DNA from 3 places in the Bradyrhizobium sp. LM2.9 genome. Region 3 is predicted to be linked to each of the others. Evidence: predicted binding sites of a transcription regulator. Region 3 holds the regulator's gene; each other region holds the start of a gene.

Region 1 (5,580 bases), 800 kb from region 3:
CGAAGCGTAGCTGCCGCAAGATGGTTCGTAGTCAGGATCAGATGTGACACAGTGGCCTCGCGATTAACAAGCAATACCAAAACACCTCGAGCAGCACGCACGCATCAGACAGGAGAAAGCAATGCCCGGCTGTCGCGATCCCAACGCCAGAGCCGATCGCTGGTCAGGTGGGTGCCGCCCCACCAGCGACTGATCGGGTTATGGCGGCAGAAATCCTCTTCTCCCGCCAGCACCGCTTTCCCGAGGTCAGTGAGCGACAAGCGGGATTGCTTGTACCGCGCGTGACGGGAGGGATCGACATGCATGTCCAGCGAGAACGGTCCCTCCTCCAACCCCGACCGATATGGCCGGCACCGGACAACGTGCGAGACCATCAAGCAGCGTGCCGACCTCCCAGTAATCGAAAACGCGCCGCTCGTTGCGCTTCTGATCACCCGGAAAAACTTCAAACGGCTGTACCTCGCCCGGTGCGATTAACTCTAGAATCCGCGTTTCCGTAGCTCCAAGACCAGTTGTGACGCTCGGAAGCTCTTCCAGCAGGCCAATTGCGGACTGCTCCAGCTGCGGAAGCAGGCTTAGATCCGTTTTGAGGAGGTCGACCCAAGCCCGCGGCGTCGGGGAACGATAAGCCCGCCATGCACGGCCGGCCAGTTCAACGTGACCTTGCGAAGGATTAATAGTCCGCGGATTTTGCTCCGCAAGTCGCTCCGGATCAACATCACCAGCGGCAACGTCCAGCTGACGTATCACGAATCTGGAAACCGCCACTCTCTCGCCGCCACAATGGTCGAGGAGCCAGAGCAGAAGCAATTGTGCGTTTGGGTTTGGCTCTATCCACAGTTCGGCCGATTCGCATTCGAACAACAGCTCGATCAATCCCCGCCCCTTCACTCCCGGCTTATCGAGGCGCCAAGCCGGCGTGTCATCCAGCCAATGAAGGCCGGGTAGCTGTGTCGTATGCGGAGCAAAGAACGCTTCAAGCTCTGCGCCGGATGGCGGCGCACCCCAGACAAATCGACGATTGATCGCGAGCACGAGATCGCCCAGGCTGGCCTGTTCGAGGGCGCCGGCAGCGGAAGAGTCTGTTGTCAGAACAAGCCGCGTCATGCTCGGGGCCTCAAGGCTTGGTTAAAACAGAGCCGTAACGCCACAGCCGGTCGTTGGTCAGCCGCGTGCCGCCCCACCAGCGGTCGATCGGATTGTGGCGACTGAAATCTTCCTTGCCTGCAAGAACTGCCTCGCCAAACTCCGTCAGCGACAACCGGCTGCGTAGATATGCGGCGTGCCGATCTCTGTGATTCTCGCGATAGATCGTGCGCAGCTCGTCGTCCAATCCGGCCCACTGCAGGACTGGGGCCAAGCGCAAGCCCGTCGAGCAACCGGCCTAACTCAGTCTCTCCAAACACGAACGTCCGCCGATGCGAACGCAGGTGAAACAACGCATTCGTGTTTGCAAATCCTCCGGCAAGCATCTCCAGGAATCGCATCTCGGTCGCACCGAGTCCCGTCGAAGGCGACGGGAGTTCTGCCAAGAGATCGAGCAAGGCCGGGCGCAGCATCAACAACGCACTGAGATCTTGATGAACGAGATCGACGCAAGCCTCAGGGGTCGCCGCGCGGTAGGCCGACCACGCCAACTTGGCAGTCTCGAACTCTCGGGCCGTGATACGCGCGACATGAATGTGCGGCTCGGACGCGGCGAGATCCTCACCGCTTTCTATCATCAGATCGGATGCCACAAGTCGAAGTCTAAGCTTTCGCACCAGCGAGGAGCAGGAGCTGAGGTAGTCCAGCAAGCAGACGAGCTGCAATTGATCGCTGGGAGCTGGATCGAACCAAAGTTCGATCACGTCATATCGCTCGCAGAAGTCCGCAAGGGGCAAATCTTTGCGATCCTTGATGCCCTTGGGCCACCGGATGCCCCAATCAGACCAATGATCACCTGGCCCGAGATTCGCGGAGCGCGCCGCGAAATAGGCTGCGAGCTTTTCGGGCGAGGGCAGCGGTCCCCACTCGAAGTGAAACGAGAATGAAATGACAAGCTCCGCCAACCCCGATCGGGCGAGCGCGCTTCCGGACGAACTGGTCAAGATCAGACGCTTCATCGCACCACCTGATCAATGCAACGCAAAACGAAACGGGCACTGACGACGTCGGCAACTCAACGTCTTCAGCGCCCGCTCCTCGCGAAAAACTCTAGGCTTGACGCTTACTCGTCCGCCGGCTCGTCGCCGTCGGCGTCACGCTCGGGGCTGCCGGCGAGAATCTGCTCGGCGATCAGGCCGGAGTTCTGGCGGATCGAGGTTTCGATCTTGGCGGTGATGTCGGGGTTGGCCTTCAGGAACGCTTTCGAATTCTCGCGGCCCTGGCCAAGACGCTGGCTGTCATAGGAGAACCATGCGCCGGATTTTTCGACGATGCCGGCCTTGACGCCGAGATCGAGGATCTCGCCCATCTTGGAGACGCCTTCGCCATACATGATGTCGAACTCGACCTGCTTGAAAGGCGGCGCCAGCTTGTTCTTCACCACCTTGACCCGCGTGGTGTTGCCGACCACCTCGTCACGCTCCTTGATCGCGCCGATGCGGCGAATGTCCAAACGGATGGAGGCGTAGAACTTCAGCGCGTTGCCGCCGGTGGTGGTTTCCGGCGAACCGTACATCACGCCGATCTTCATCCGGATCTGGTTGATGAAAATGACCATGGTGTTGGACTTGTTGATGGACGCGGTCAGCTTGCGCAGCGCCTGGCTCATCAGGCGGGCCTGCAGACCCGGCAACGCATCGCCCATCTCGCCCTCGAGCTCGGCTTTCGGTACCAGCGCCGCAACCGAATCGATCACCAGCACATCCACCGCGCCCGAGCGCACCAGCGTGTCGCAGATTTCCAGCGCCTGCTCGCCGGTGTCCGGCTGGGAGATCAGGAGCTCGTCGATGTTGACGCCCAGCTTGCGCGCATAGACCGGGTCGAGCGCGTGTTCGGCGTCGATGAAGGCGCAGATGCCGCCCTTCTTCTGCCCTTCCGCCACCGTGTGCAGCGCCAGCGTGGTCTTGCCCGAGGATTCCGGCCCGTAGATTTCCACGACGCGCCCCCTCGGCAAGCCGCCGATCCCGAGCGCAATATCAAGCCCAAGCGAGCCCGAGGAGATCGCCTCGACATCCATCGAGCGGTCGTTCTTGCCGAGCTTCATCACCGAGCCCTTGCCGAACTGCCGCTCGATCTGGGAAAGCGCGGCGGCCAGGGCTTTACTCTTGTCCATGGAGGATCCTTCGACGATACGCAGCGCAGTGGTGGACATCGGGTCGTGCTCCTTATGACGAGGATTCGCGTGAGGGACAAACGATTGGCGAGGCGGTCCGTCGATAAAGACAATGTACCCCATTTGTTCTAGGTTCGCAATATGTTCTTTTGCAGATTTGGGTGCTGGCCTGTTTCGACCCCTGGCGGCCCAGTTTGAAAAGGTCCCGTGGCCTGTTTTGAAAACGAGCAATTTTTCCTATCGCAACTCTCTCCGCTTTCCTGATTGTTCGCCCATACGAGAGAGAGGCGATTTCCCTCGGATTGTATGTATGATCTGCCGGATTGAATGGGGGAGACGTAATGAACAAGTGGTTGGTTTTGTGGATTGCTGCTTCAATCGGGATTGTCACGGCGCATCCTGCTCAAGCAATGTCATGCTCAGACTACAAAAATATCTGCCTGTCTAAGGGCTCAAAGAAGTGCGAGGGGGCTTGGAAGCAATGTATGCGGACCGGCACATACATTGGTCCGGATAGCGGAACAAATCACGGGCAAGCTGATAAGCGATAGTCGAAGGAAGAGCCGCCTCAGTGGGCGGCCTCTTTCGTTCCATCGTAATTCCGGCGCCCCTCCTCGACCAAAGCTGACGCACATCAAAGACCGATGACCTGCACGCCGTCAGAATTCCGTAATCCTGCGGCACCGAACCTTTTTGCGGTCTGCGGCCTTCTTCCGGGACACGGGACCGCAACTCCGGGGACCTCAGTCATGACGGACACGCACCACGATACGACCAGGCACAATCCCCTGCTGGAGGCCGCGCGGGAAGAGATGATCAAGTTCGAGCGCAAGGAAAACGAGTTTCGCAAGAAGGACCGCGAAGAGCGGGCCGCCGAGCTCCGTTTGCCGCTGGACGCGATCAGGGTTCATTAATCCGCACAGGACGGGCTTCGGCGCTGACGAAAGGACACGCTGCCGGACGCGGCAGGCGGTGGCGGTGCCCGCCGCCCGGTCCGCACCGGAGACAATGCCCGCCGGGAGCGGTCGGCACGGGAATCGGGATTCGCATATCCTGGAGGCGAATCCGAGCACGGTATGGTATCAAGATACTACCTGTAACTCATTGATGGAACGCGGACATTTCCCAGAGAGCTACTGTGCATGGGGTTGTTTTCGCGTTTTTTGAAAGGCGCGCATGCGTCTTCCACCACTGGAGCGCAATTTGGATCGGGCCGGCCGCCGTCTCACGGCATGCCTGCACCACCCCTACAGCAGAACCAGCAACCCGATGCCGATCACCAGCACCACGAAGCCAGCCGCCGTCGCGGCGGCGAATGACCGCTCTACGTTGTCCATGATGCCACCCCGTTGCCGGCGCGCCACGTTTCCCCCATGGCCGCACCGTCGGTGCGAAATCTCGCCCGCCCTTGTGTTCTGAGTTGTGCGAACGGATGTCGAAATTGGGACGGGTGCGGGGCCAGTCTGCGGCCTCGACTTTCGCCGCCACTGTCAGGCGCGCGCAAGCTCTGGTCGTGTCCGGTTGACCAACACCGGCCCTCCATACCCAGACGACGACCCCGCTCTCCCCGCGCGGGGTTTTCCTGTTTGCGGGCGCGGGCGAACGCAGCGGGCTGGATCCGATTCGCGTCTTTGTCAGGCTGTCGTAAGCTGAGCCGGCTAGGCTTATCTGGCTATGGTGTTGCAGCCCAGCACCTCAGCCTCCAATAACCTTCTGCCCCGCTTGGCTCTCCCCAAGCGGGGTTTTTTCATGCCGGCCGGCCGGTTTGCGAGCCCCCCTCTTCCCGCGTCAGCCGCAGCGAGAAGGCGCGGATCGCCGGCGCTGCGAGCAGCACGATCGGCAGCATTGCGACCCATGCGATCAGCCACGACACGATCCAGTGCGTGAGGAAGACCATCGCGGTCCCTGCGGGAAAGCTGGCAATCCCCGCCGCGATCAGCGAGGTCAAGCCGGACTGGATGACACCGAAGACGAAATGAGAGTAGCGGCGAGGGATGCCGAGCATGACGCGCCCATGTTGTTTGGCCGTCATCAGGCCAAGCAAGCCACATGCCGTCGCAGCGCCCCTGCGGGGCCCAGGAACTTTGTTCATGGTCGGAGAACCACGGGCACGGGCGCCCCGGATGTATTCCGTAGCCGCCCGGAATTGATCTCAGGATGGTTTGGGATTGGAGTGCGCGCGCCCGTGACCTTGAGGGATGGCCTTGAGGGATGGCCTTCCCTGGGGGATGTAACGCGCAATCGGTGCCAACCATGCCGCTCTACTTCTTCCGAATCCGGAACGGCCGCTATTCCGGCTGTGCCGACCAGGCGTCGGAATT
Region 2 (5,580 bases), 2.6 Mb from region 3:
ATCCACCTCACCGACCGGGAGCGCGAGATGCTGCGGATCCTGTCGGAGACGCCCGGCGAGACCGTGCCGCGCAGCGCACTGACCGGCAATGGCAGCGTCAACGAGCGTGCCGTCGACGTGCAGATCAACCGCCTGCGGCGCAAGATCGAGACCGATCCCGCCAATCCGCTGTTCCTCCAGGCGGTGCGCGGTATCGGCTACCGGCTGGTCGCCTCGCCTTGAGTTTTGTGAAGTGAAGCGCCCCCTATGAGCACGATCGATACCGGCCTGACGCTTTTGAAGAGCGCCGCCGGCCGCGTGTCCGCCGTCAATGGCTGGATGGGCAACGCATTCAAGGGCTGGATGCCGACCGGCCTCTATGCCCGCGCGCTGCTGATCATGATCGTGCCGATGGTGATCCTGCAGTCGGTCGTCGCCTTCGTGTTCATGGAGCGGCACTGGAACACGGTGACGCGGCGCCTGTCGGCGGCGGTGGTGCAGGACATCGCCGCGCTGATCGACGTCTACAAGGGCTATCCGCAAGACAAGGACCGCGACCAGATCCGCCGCATCGCGCAGCAGCGCCTCGGCCTCGTCGTCGATTTCCTTCCGGCCGGCGACATGCCGCCGCCCGGGCCAAAGCCGTTCTTCTCGCTGCTCGACCAGACCCTGTCGGTGCAGCTCGGCCGCCAGATCGGGCGCTCGTTCTGGATCGACACGGTCGGCCGCTCCAACCTCGTCGAGATCCGGATCCAGCTCGACGATGCCGTGATGCGCGTGTTCGCGCAGCGCAGCGCCGCCTATGCCTCGAACTCGGAGATTTTCCTGTTCTGGATGGTGGGAACGTCCTCGATCCTGCTGATCGTCGCGGTGCTGTTCCTGCGCAACCAGATCAAGCCGATCCTGCGTCTTGCGGACGCCGCCGAAAGCTTCGGCAAGGGCCGCGAGGCGCCGAACTTCAGGCCGCGCGGCGCGCGCGAGGTGCGGCGCGCGTCGGTCGCCTTCCTCGAAATGAAATCGCGCATCGAGCGCACGATGGAGCAGCGCACCGCGATGCTCGCCGGCGTCAGTCACGATCTGCGCACGATCCTGACGCGGTTCAAGCTCGAACTGGCGCTGATCGGCGACAGCCCTGAAATGGAGGGCATGCGCAAGGACGTCGACGAGATGTCGATGATGCTGGAAGATTACCTCGCGTTTGCCCGTGGCGATTCCGGCGAGCAGTCGCAGCCGACCGACATGGCACAGGCGCTCGAGGAGTTGCGCAGCGACGCCGAACGCCACGGCCACACCGCGACCGTCGCGTTCAACGGGCTGCCCGTGGTCACGGTGAAGCCGGCCTCGTTCAAGCGCTGCCTCGCCAACCTCGTCACCAACGCCGCCCGCTACGGCAGAAGCATCGCCATCACCGGCCAGCGCGATCACCGTTATTTGACCGTGACGGTCGACGACGACGGGCCGGGCATTCCCGCCCATCTGCGCGAAGAGGTGTTCAAGCCGTTCCTGCGGCTGGACAACGCCCGCAACCAGGACGAAGGCGGCACCGGCCTAGGCCTCGCGATCGCACGCGACATCGCCCGCTCGCATGGCGGCGACATCACGCTCGGCGATAGCCCGATGGGCGGATTAAGGGCGAGCGTGCGGATACCGGTATAACGGATGTAGCCGCAACAGTCCTATTTCGGCAGCAGCGTCTTCAGCTTGTCGATGTCGCGCACGTTCATCTTGAAGCCGCCCGGCATCACGATGTCGCCGGGCTTCTGCTCGGGCTTGCAGGCTCCGAGCCACTTGGCTTCGAGTGTCATCGTGGAATCGCGCCCCGCGGCGCCGGCGGCGCCACCTTGTGCGTGCGACGAGGTCTTCACCGTGTAGGCCGAATTGAAATCGCCCGTGATCTCGGCATGCGAGGTCGTGCTGATGCCGGCGACACTGCACTCGGAATCGCTGACATAGCCGGTCGCGGTCTTCTTGATGTCCTGCTTGGCGCAGATCTGCTTGGCCATCGGGGAGACGTTGTTGTTCATCTCCTTGTCGACGGTCTCGTCGGTGCAGTGCTGCATGGTCATTTCGGGCACGGGCGTACCGGTCCTGAGCATCTTCAATTCCCAGAGACCAGCTTTGCGCATCGGCAGATCGTCGGCGCTGGCTACGCCGGCCGACAAGACGAGGCAAAGGGCCGAGCCGAGCAAAGCGAGTTTGCGCGTCATGTGAGAAGCTCCCGGCTGAGAGATTGCTGGCGTTACGAAAACGCCTCAGTAGAGCGTGCGGATCGGCTTGTCGGCAGCGCCATAGGGCACCCAGCGGCACGAGAACGAGATGTAGCCGCCCTCATAGGCCTGCACCCCCAGGAATTTCGCGACTTTTCCGTAGCGCGCGCAATGATCGACCGCGACCTGCCGCGCATCGACCTGGGTTGCCATCGAATAGGCGATGATGCCGCCGGTGTCGTTGCCCTTGAACGGAGGCACCGGAAGGATATCGGCGCGCGCCGACTGGCTCGCCATCATACCCAAGGCAAGTAGGCCCGCGGCCGCAATGATTCGCATTCCCGTCACTCCGATTGGTTGGTGGCAGTTTACGGTGCCGGGGCGGCGGTGGAAAGAACGGAAGGCCGGTTGCTGCGACCTTGTGGTCAACTCGTCGGCGAGTGTTGCCGCGCTGCACTTGACCCCGCGCGGCCTTCACGGCACCGTCCGTCCCTCGCAGATCATGCTGTCTGGATTGCCCATGCGCGCCTCGACCTCCCTGAAATCGCTCCGCTTTGCCACCGTGCTCGGCCTCCTGTTCGGGGCGCTGTCGCTCGGTGAGGCCAGGGCCGCCAATCCGCTGGAGCTGAATTTCTGGCTGAGCGGGCCGCGCTATGACGGCAACGTCTCCGAATGCGACAGGGCGCTGCCGACGATCGCTTCCCAGTTCTTGGAGAAGGAAAGCTCGTTCTGGAATTCCTCGTTGAAGATCACCGGCTTCGCCGCGGTTCGCGAGACCGCGTTCCGGCCCTGGGCACCCGATAACATTCCGCGCCGCTTTTGCAGCGGCGAGGCCATGCTCACGGACGGCAAGATGCGCAAGGTGCACTTCTCGATCATCGAGGATGGCGGCTTCGCCAGCTTCGGCCAGGGCGTCGAATGGTGCGTGGTCGGGCTCGACCGCAACTGGGCCTACAACCCGTCCTGCCGCGCCGCCAAGCCTTAAGCAGCCTAAGCCTTAAGCAGCCCAGCCTCAGTCCAAGAAGCTCTGATTCGGTTGGCTGAAATGGCCGCCTGAATTTTGTTCTTGAAATGTTCCTATCGCCTGCTAGGCTTGCTGCACAGTCTAGTTGAGGGGGTCGCCATGTTTCATTCCAGATTGCATTCGTTCTCCCGCCTGATGATCTCGCTGACGCTTGCGGCCGGGCTGGCTGCGCTGGCCGGCGGCGCGAAGGCCGAGGACAAGCGGCAGAACGCGCCCGGCGAATTCGATTTTTATGTGCTGTCGCTGTCGTGGTCGCCCTCCTTCTGCGAGGAGGCGGCAGAGCGCGGCGGCCGCTCGCAGATCCAGTGCAGCGGACGGCCCTACGCTTTCGTGGTGCATGGTCTGTGGCCGCAATATGAGAACGGTTTTCCGGAATATTGCCAGCGGCCGTCGCCGCGGCTGAATCGCAGCATCGTCTCCTCGATGCTCGATCTGATGCCGGCGCCGGGGCTGATTTTCAACGAGTGGGACAAGCACGGCACCTGCTCGGGGCTCGCCGACCGCAGCTATTTCGAAACGATCCGAAAGGCGCGCGCCGCGATCAAGATTCCGGCCGAATATCTCGATCTATCGCAGGCCAAGACCGTGGCGCCGGCGGAGGTGGAGGAGGCCTTCATCAAGGCCAATCCGGGCCTCGGCAACGCCGCCGTCTCAATCACGTGCAACCGGACGCGGCTGTCCGAAGTCCGCATCTGCCTCAGCAAGGACCTGCAATTCCGCGCCTGCGAGGAGATCGACCGCCGCGCCTGCCGCCGCGACCAGGTGACGATGCCGCCGATCAGGGGTGGGTAGCCCCGGCGTCGTGCCTCTTTGCTCAAGCCGTCACGTGGCGTAGTGCTCTTGCATGAATTACCGCCACGCCTTTCACGCCGGAAGCTTCGCTGACGTCATCAAGCACATCGTGCTGGCGCGCATCGTCACCTATCTCCAGGACAAGCCGGGCGCCTTCCGCGTCATCGACACCCATGCGGGCGCCGGCCTCTACGATCTCGAAAGCGACGAGGCCCGCCGCGGCGGCGAGTGGCTGACGGGCATCGCCCGGCTGATGCAGGCGCGTTTCTCGAACGACACCATCGCGCTGACCAAGCCCTATCTCGATATTGTCCGCGCCTACAATCCGAAGGGCGAGCTCAAGGCTTATCCGGGCTCGCCGCTGATTGCGCGCGCCCTGATGCGGCCGCAGGACCGCCTCGTCGCCTGCGAACTCGAGCCGAAGGCGCGCAAAGCGCTGATCGGCGTGCTGCGCCACGACGAGCAGGCCCGCGTGGTCGATCTCGACGGCTGGATGGCGCTGCCGGCTTTCGTGCCGCCGAAGGAACGGCGCGGGCTCGTGCTGATCGACCCCCCGTTCGAGGCAAAGGACGAGTTCGACAAGCTGGGCGAGGCCTTCTCGGCGGCTTTTGCGAAATGGCCGACTGGTATCTATGTAATCTGGTATCCCGCCAAGAGCCGGCGCGCCACCGACGCACTGGTGCAATCAGTGGCGCGCCTCGCAGCCGCAGCAAAGCCGCCGGGAAATTGCCTGCGCCTCGAATTCAGTGTGTCGCCGCAAGCCGACGGCGCAACTCTCACCTCCACCGGGCTCTTGATCGTCAATCCGCCTTACACGCTGCAGGGCGAGCTCAAGACGATCCTGCCCGAGCTGGAAATGCCGCTCGGCCAGGGTGGCGCTGCCAGATTCCGATTAGAGGTGCCGAGGCCCTAACACTCCGGCATTCTTGGGAAAAATATGCAAGAGCCGTAGTCAATCTGCAAAGAACCGTATTATGCTGTTTCCGTGACTGGCTTTACGTTCCGCTTCCGCGAATGGTTGCGGCGGAGTGAAGGCCTAAGAAAGATCCGGTCGGACCGAATGGTCTGCCCAAGGATGGCCAGCTCCCGGGCTTCGTACGGCCCGGTCATGTCGTGACGTGCGTCTGCGTCGCGACGGAGGAGCAATGAGGGGGAGTTTCCCGATGGCCATGACGGGAACGGTCAAGTTTTTCAACGGCGAGCGCGGCTACGGATTCATCAAACCGGACGACGGCGGCCGCGACGTCTTCGTGCACATTACTGCCGTGGAGCGGGCCGGATTAAAGGACCTTGCCGAAGGACAGCGTATTACTTTCGAAGTCGAACCGGACAAGAAGGGGAAGGGGCCGAAGGCGGTCGATTTAGTCATCCTTTCCTAGCGAGTCCGACGCGAAAACACCGGCGCAAAAAAATCCCGGCCGCGAGCGGCCGGGAGGCTGTAGTCCGGTATTTTCTTCTTTGGGTATCAGAAGTGATAGTTCACGCCTGCGCGCACAACGCTGGCGCTATAGCCGTTTGACACGCCTGTAATCGCGAACTGACTCGTCGACAGATCGATGTAGAGATATTCGAGCTTGG
Region 3 (5,580 bases):
CTGGCGGACGATTGCAACCGCGCCGCGCTGGTGGTGACGGCACGTCCCGCGCCGCCCGATTGCGCCGCGATGGTGGTCGATCGACGGCGGCTCGCGAGCCAGAGCGCGCTGGCGCTGACGCAGCGTGGTGACGGCTTTGCAGTTCAGGCGGTGAGGGAAAGAGGCACGAGCCGTCCCTGGTTGCCGGCCGGCGCAGGCGAAGGTGATTTCGACGGCAGTCTTGCGCCGAAAGCGATCCCGCCACGCAGCAAGGACGCAACGCCGGCGGAAATCGATTTGCAAGCCGACGATTAATCGGATCGTGCGGAGAGATGCAGTCGGCTGGTGCATCCGATCGGATTCGCTGGACGCAAACCACACCACCTCGCCGGCCACGGCCGGCGATTGCAAATCAATCCTGGCCTCCGATCCCGTGGCCGGAGGGCGACCGTGTCAGCCGATCGGCAGGCGCGTGATGGTCGGCTGCCTGTTGGCCATGATCTGCGGCTTGTGCTCGCGCTCGCCGGCCGGCAGCGTCACCGGCAGTTGCAGCACGGTCGCGCGCTGTCCTTCGACAAGCTGGGTCACCAGCACGTATTTGCCGTCGGGGAATTCGATCGCGTCATGATGGCGGTCGGGAATGTGCGGATCGATCTTGCCGAACTTGCCGACACGGGAATTGATCGTGCGTGTCCAGATCCAGCGATTGTCGTAGCGGATGTTGTCGGCGAAGGCGAGCTCCGTTCCCGGCAGCAGGCAGACGGCCACAGTCGGATCGGCTGCGGACGCAAAACCACGCGTCGAGGTGCCGCGGAAGGTTGTCGTGACGACCGTCTCGCCGATTTCGGCGGGGCGCGACGCGATGGCATGCAGGCTGTAGTCACACATCGGGTGCTCCTCATGCTGGGATAGCAACCGGCGTCTCTTATCGAGGCGCAGGCCCCTATCAGAGTGGAAACACACAAGCCTCTGCTTGGTTATGGGCAAATCTGCGGCTGGTTTCCGCACGCCGCGATCACTTTATCTTTCCCGAATCGGCGAGGAACAAAGCCTGCTCCTGGGCATTTCGGTCGCGCACGTCAGCGGCCGGAGATGCCGTTGCGCAGACGTCTCCTCAAACCGGAACGCCGCGAAGCCTCTGGGATGCTTGGCGCGGCGTGTCGAGGATGGACCGCCGGAGAAGCGGCCGGATAATCTGTGCAGAACCAGGATGACTATCCAGCCGGAGCGGGCAATCCGTCCACTCCAATTGGAATTGCGTGACTGCCGTACAGGCTCAGTACTTTCGGTACAGCCCGATCAGCTTGCCCTGAATTTTCACCCGGTTCGGCGGCAGGATGCGCACCTCATAGGCGCCGTTGGCGGGCTCGAGCGCGATCGATGCGCCGCGGCGGCGGAAGCGCTTGAGGGTTGCTTCCTCGTCGTCGATCAGCGCCACCACGATGTCGCCGGTATCGGCGCTCTCGTTGCGCTGGATCAGCGCCATGTCGCCGTCGAGGATGCCGGCCTCGACCATGGAATCGCCGCGCACTTCGAGCGCGTAGTGCTCGCCCGAGCCAAGCATGTCAGGCGGTACGCTGATAGTGTGGCTGCGGGTCTGTAACGCCTCGATCGGTGTGCCGGCCGCGATCCGGCCCATCACCGGCACCGCGACCGGACGTTCACCATCGTCCGCGGGCAGGCTGGAGCTCGCACGCACCTTGCCGAGATTGCCCTCAATGACGCTCGGCGTGAAGCCGCGGCGGCTGCCGGCGGCGGCCTGGAGCTCGGGCAATTTGATGACCTCGATCGCACGGGCGCGATTGGGCAGGCGTCGGATGAAGCCGCGCTCCTCGAGCGCCGTGATCAGGCGATGGATGCCCGACTTCGAGCGCAGGTCGAGCGCATCCTTCATCTCGTCGAAGGAGGGCGGCACGCCGCTTTCCTTCAGACGTTCATTGATGAACCGCAGAAGCTCGTATTGTTTGCGCGTTAACATCTCGACCAAAGTCTCCCGTTTGATGTCGTTCGATTCCGAGACGCTGAATTCAGCAATAAGCCGCTACACGCTCGAAACAAATCATGAACGGACACTATATGTTCGATATGTGTTCCGCAACTGCTTAATTTACCGTGAACAGAGCGAAGTTCGCGGAACATGCGTTGTCGGGGCGCTCACACGGGGAGCCGCAACACCTCGCAAGGTGTGCCTGCTTCGGCTTTCGGCGCGAACGGTGCGCGCACGAGAAGTACCTGTGCCGCAGCGAGATTCGCAAGCAGCGAAGAGTCCTGATGGTTGACGGGAAGGGCAACGCGCGTGCCGTCGTCGCGCTCCTCCAGATGCGCGCGTAGATAGTCCTCCCGCTGGTCGTTGGCGCCGACGTCGCGGCCGAGCACGGCGCGCTCGCGGCGATGGTGAATCACTGAACGGCCCGAGAGAGCGCGAATCAGCGGCACCAAGAACAGGAAAGCGCAGACGTAGGACGACACGGGATTGCCCGGCAGGCCGATCACCTCCATCGCGCCGAGCCGCCCGTGCATCATCGGCTTGCCCGGCCGCATCGCGATCTTCCAGAACGCCATCGTTATGCCTTCGTCCCTCAGCGCCTGCTGGACCAGATCGTGGTCGCCGACCGATGCGCCGCCGGTCGTGATCAGGATGTCGGCTCCGCTCTCGCGGGCGCGTCGAATGCCGACGGTGGTGGCCTCAAGCGTGTCGGCGGCAATACCGAGGTCGATGGTCTCGGCGCCCTCGCTGCGAGCGAGAGCGTGCAGGGCGTAGCCGTTGGAATAGACGATCTGGCCGTGACCGGGCGTGGTGCCCGGCATCACCAGCTCGTCGCCGGTGGCGAGGATCGCGACCTTCGGACGTCGGCAAACGGAGAGGTGCGGGTGATTCATCCCGGCCGCAAGCGCGAGGTCGCGCTCGGTGAGACGGCTTCCCTTGCGCAGGAGCACGTCGCCGTCGCGGAAATCGACACCGGCGGGCCGGATGTGCCGTCCGGCGATCGCGGCTTCCTTGATCGTGATGCGCTTGCCGTCGGCGACCGTGTCCTCCTGGATCACGACGGCGTCGGCGCCGTAGGGAACGACGCCGCCGGTGAAGATCCGCACGGCCTCGCCGGCGCCGACTGTTCCCGCGAACGGCCGACCTGCCGCGACCTCGCCGATGACGGTGAGCTTCGAATCGATCGTCGCGGCATCGGCCGCACGCACCGCGTAGCCATCCATCGCCGACATCGCCTGTGGCGGCTGCGTGCGCCGGGCCGCGGCGTCGCGCGCGAGCACGCGATGGTAGGCTTCGTCGATGGCAACCATCTCTTCGGGCAGCGGCTCTGCACCCGCCAGCACCGCGGCAAGCGCGTCAGAAACCGGCATCAAGGCCACGGCGAAAACTCCTGCTCGGCACGTTCGGGCGAATGTTCCGCAAGTCTTCTAGCCGAGCGCGGGCGCAGAGGCAAAAACAGCTGAGCGGGGACAGTCATCCCGCTGCTTCACATTGTTCTGGAAGGCAAGATCAAGCCCGTCGCGGCATGATCCGAGGAACGAGACAGATCGGCAGGAGAGTGACCATGGCAGGGACGAGAATGACGAGCGCCCCGGCCAGCGCCTATCAGGTCCCTGTCTGCTCGGGACTTACGTCGGGCGCCTTCGACCCCTGATCCTTGTCGGGAAGCGGATCGGCCTGGGATTTCAGGTCGGCGGCCTTGCTCACGAGCTTGGCGGAAAGGTCCGAGTCTGAAGTTGTCCTGGCGAATTCAAGAAGAAGAGAGGCCTGCTTGGTGAGGTAGGTCTTGCCCAACACGATGATGCATCCGTCCGTAGAAGTCCCAACGGACTCAAGAGTCCGGAGGGTGGCATTCCGTTCCCGGAACTCTGTCTAAAAATGCACAAAGTGTTTTGGTTCCTCGTCCCCGGGTGAAATTGTTCCGGATCGGCAGGTCGGCTTGCCTGGCAATGCGCCAGGCCGGCGGTCAGATCCCCAGCGCCTTGAGGGCGATCCCGACGTCACGCGGCGAGGTCACATGCACCGCCGTCAAGCCGCGCGCCCGCGCGCCTTCAATGTTCTCGGCAAGATCGTCGAAGAACACGATACGCCCGGCGGGCACGCCGATCGCAGCAACGACGTGGTCGAAGGCCTCCGCATTCGGTTTGCGCAGGCCGATGCTGGACGACAAATACAGCTCGCGGAAATGGCGGAGGACGTCGGCATATTCCTTCGAGAAATAGTCCACGTGCGGCCGGTTGGTATTGGAGAAGACGTAGAGCGGCATCTGCTTCGCTGCCCGCGGCAACAGCTCGGCGATATCAGGCATTTCGCCGGTGAAGATCGCGTTCCAGCCTTCCAGGAACTGCGCGTCCGAAATGCCGATTCCGAGCGAATCTCGCAACGAGGCGAAATAGTCCTCGTCACTGAGCTTGCCCACCTCGTGCAGCCGATAGGCTTCGCTGTCCCGCACGTAGCGCGCGACGATGGCATCGGGCTCGCAGCCGGCATGTCCCGCCCAGCAGGCGATCGCCTTGGAGAAATCGATATCGAGCACCACGCGGCCGAGATCGAACAGAAGCGCATCCGCGCTGCCGGGAGAGAGCGGTGTCATTGCGTCCTTTCACTCAGTATCGATATGGCTCGTGGTCGAACAGCGGAAACGCGCTGAACACGCTCGGCGCGTTGGTTGCGGTCGCTGCATGGAGGCAGGATTTGTCGACCTCGGTGAACGAAGTCGCACCCAGCAAGCCGAGGCAACGCAGCACTTCGTCCTCGAGCAGCTCCAGCATGCGCGCCACGCCGGCTTCGCCGGCCGCCGCCAGTGCCCAGCATTGCAGCCGGCCGATGCCGACGAGGTCGGCGCCCGCCGCTATTGCCTTGACGATGTCGGTGCCGCGACAGACACCGCCATCGACCATGATTTTCGCGCGGCCCTTCACGGCATCGACGATCTCGGGCAGCACGTGCATGGCGCCGCGACCGTGATCGAGCTGACGGCCGCCATGGTTGGAGACGTAGATCCACTCGACGCCATGATCAATCGCGATCAGCGCGTCCTCTGGCGTCGCGATGCCCTTGAGGATCAGCGGGATCTTGAACTTGTCCTTGATCATCTTCACCGTCCGCCACTCCAGGCCCTTCTGGAAATCGCCGCCGGTGGCGCGCAGGCGGCTCTCGCGAACGTACCGCTTGGCGATGTCACGCTCGCGACGGCTGTAATGGGCGGTATCGACGGTCAGGCAGAAGGCGGCATAGGCGTTCTTCTCGGCCCGGCTGACAACGTCGGCGACGAAGGCATCGTCGCCGCGCACATAGAGCTGGTAGAGGCGCAGCGCGCCAGGTGCCGCCTCGGCGGTCTTCTCGAGGCCGGGCTCGGACACCGAACTCAGCATGTGCGCCGCACCGAAAGTGCCGCAGGCGCGTGCCACGCTCGCCGCGCCATCCGGATCGAAGATTTCGAGCGCGCCGACGGGGGCGAGCACCACCGGCAGGCGCATCTTGCGGCCGAATTGCTCGACCGAGCCGACGACCTTGCTGACATCGCGCAGCACGCGCGGGCGGAAGGCGATTTCGTCCAGCGCCATGCGGTTGCGACGCATCGTGGTCTCGGTCTCGGCGGCGCCGACGATGTA

What was found. Region 3 encodes LexA, which represses DNA repair genes until DNA is damaged. Its sites were predicted from a motif close to TGTTCNNNNTGTGTTCNG; they were not measured.
Region 1: a site for LexA is predicted at 3,391-3,408, ahead of recA (recombinase RecA). Genes of this name have one in related genera too.
Region 2: a site for LexA is predicted at 3,248-3,265, ahead of ACVWW3_RS25710 (ribonuclease T2 family protein). Genes of this name have one in related genera too.

The regions. Positions count from the first base shown of each region.
Region 1 covers NZ_JBSRYJ010000002.1:3,082,761-3,088,340, forward strand. Annotated here, with positions in the region: gene ACVWW3_RS16605 (hypothetical protein) at 105-260, opposite strand; gene ACVWW3_RS16610 (hypothetical protein) at 247-1,107, opposite strand; gene ACVWW3_RS16615 (hypothetical protein) at 1,118-1,333, opposite strand; gene ACVWW3_RS16620 (hypothetical protein) at 1,581-2,033, shown strand; gene recA (recombinase RecA) at 2,210-3,298, opposite strand; gene ACVWW3_RS16630 (hypothetical protein) at 4,009-4,173, shown strand; gene ACVWW3_RS16635 (DUF2798 domain-containing protein) at 5,007-5,264, opposite strand; gene ACVWW3_RS16640 (DUF6894 family protein) at 5,513-5,580, shown strand, end outside.
Region 2 covers NZ_JBSRYJ010000002.1:4,926,159-4,931,738, forward strand. Annotated here, with positions in the region: gene ACVWW3_RS25685 (response regulator) at 1-222, shown strand, start outside; gene ACVWW3_RS25690 (ATP-binding protein) at 247-1,635, shown strand; gene ACVWW3_RS25695 (DUF3617 domain-containing protein) at 1,656-2,186, opposite strand; gene ACVWW3_RS25700 (hypothetical protein) at 2,232-2,525, opposite strand; gene ACVWW3_RS25705 (hypothetical protein) at 2,707-3,171, shown strand; gene ACVWW3_RS25710 (ribonuclease T2 family protein) at 3,310-4,002, shown strand; gene ACVWW3_RS25715 (23S rRNA (adenine(2030)-N(6))-methyltransferase RlmJ) at 4,055-4,915, shown strand; gene ACVWW3_RS25720 (cold-shock protein) at 5,166-5,381, shown strand; gene ACVWW3_RS25725 (outer membrane protein) at 5,468-5,580, opposite strand, start outside.
Region 3 covers NZ_JBSRYJ010000002.1:2,281,675-2,287,254, reverse strand. Annotated here, with positions in the region: partial or broken gene ACVWW3_RS12420 (ComEC/Rec2 family competence protein) at 1-294, shown strand, start outside; gene ACVWW3_RS12415 (hypothetical protein) at 433-867, opposite strand; gene lexA (transcriptional repressor LexA) at 1,256-1,957, opposite strand; gene ACVWW3_RS12405 (molybdopterin molybdotransferase MoeA) at 2,134-3,345, opposite strand; gene ACVWW3_RS12400 (hypothetical protein) at 3,572-3,763, opposite strand; gene ACVWW3_RS12395 (HAD family hydrolase) at 3,933-4,559, opposite strand; gene ACVWW3_RS12390 (alpha-hydroxy acid oxidase) at 4,573-5,580, opposite strand, start outside.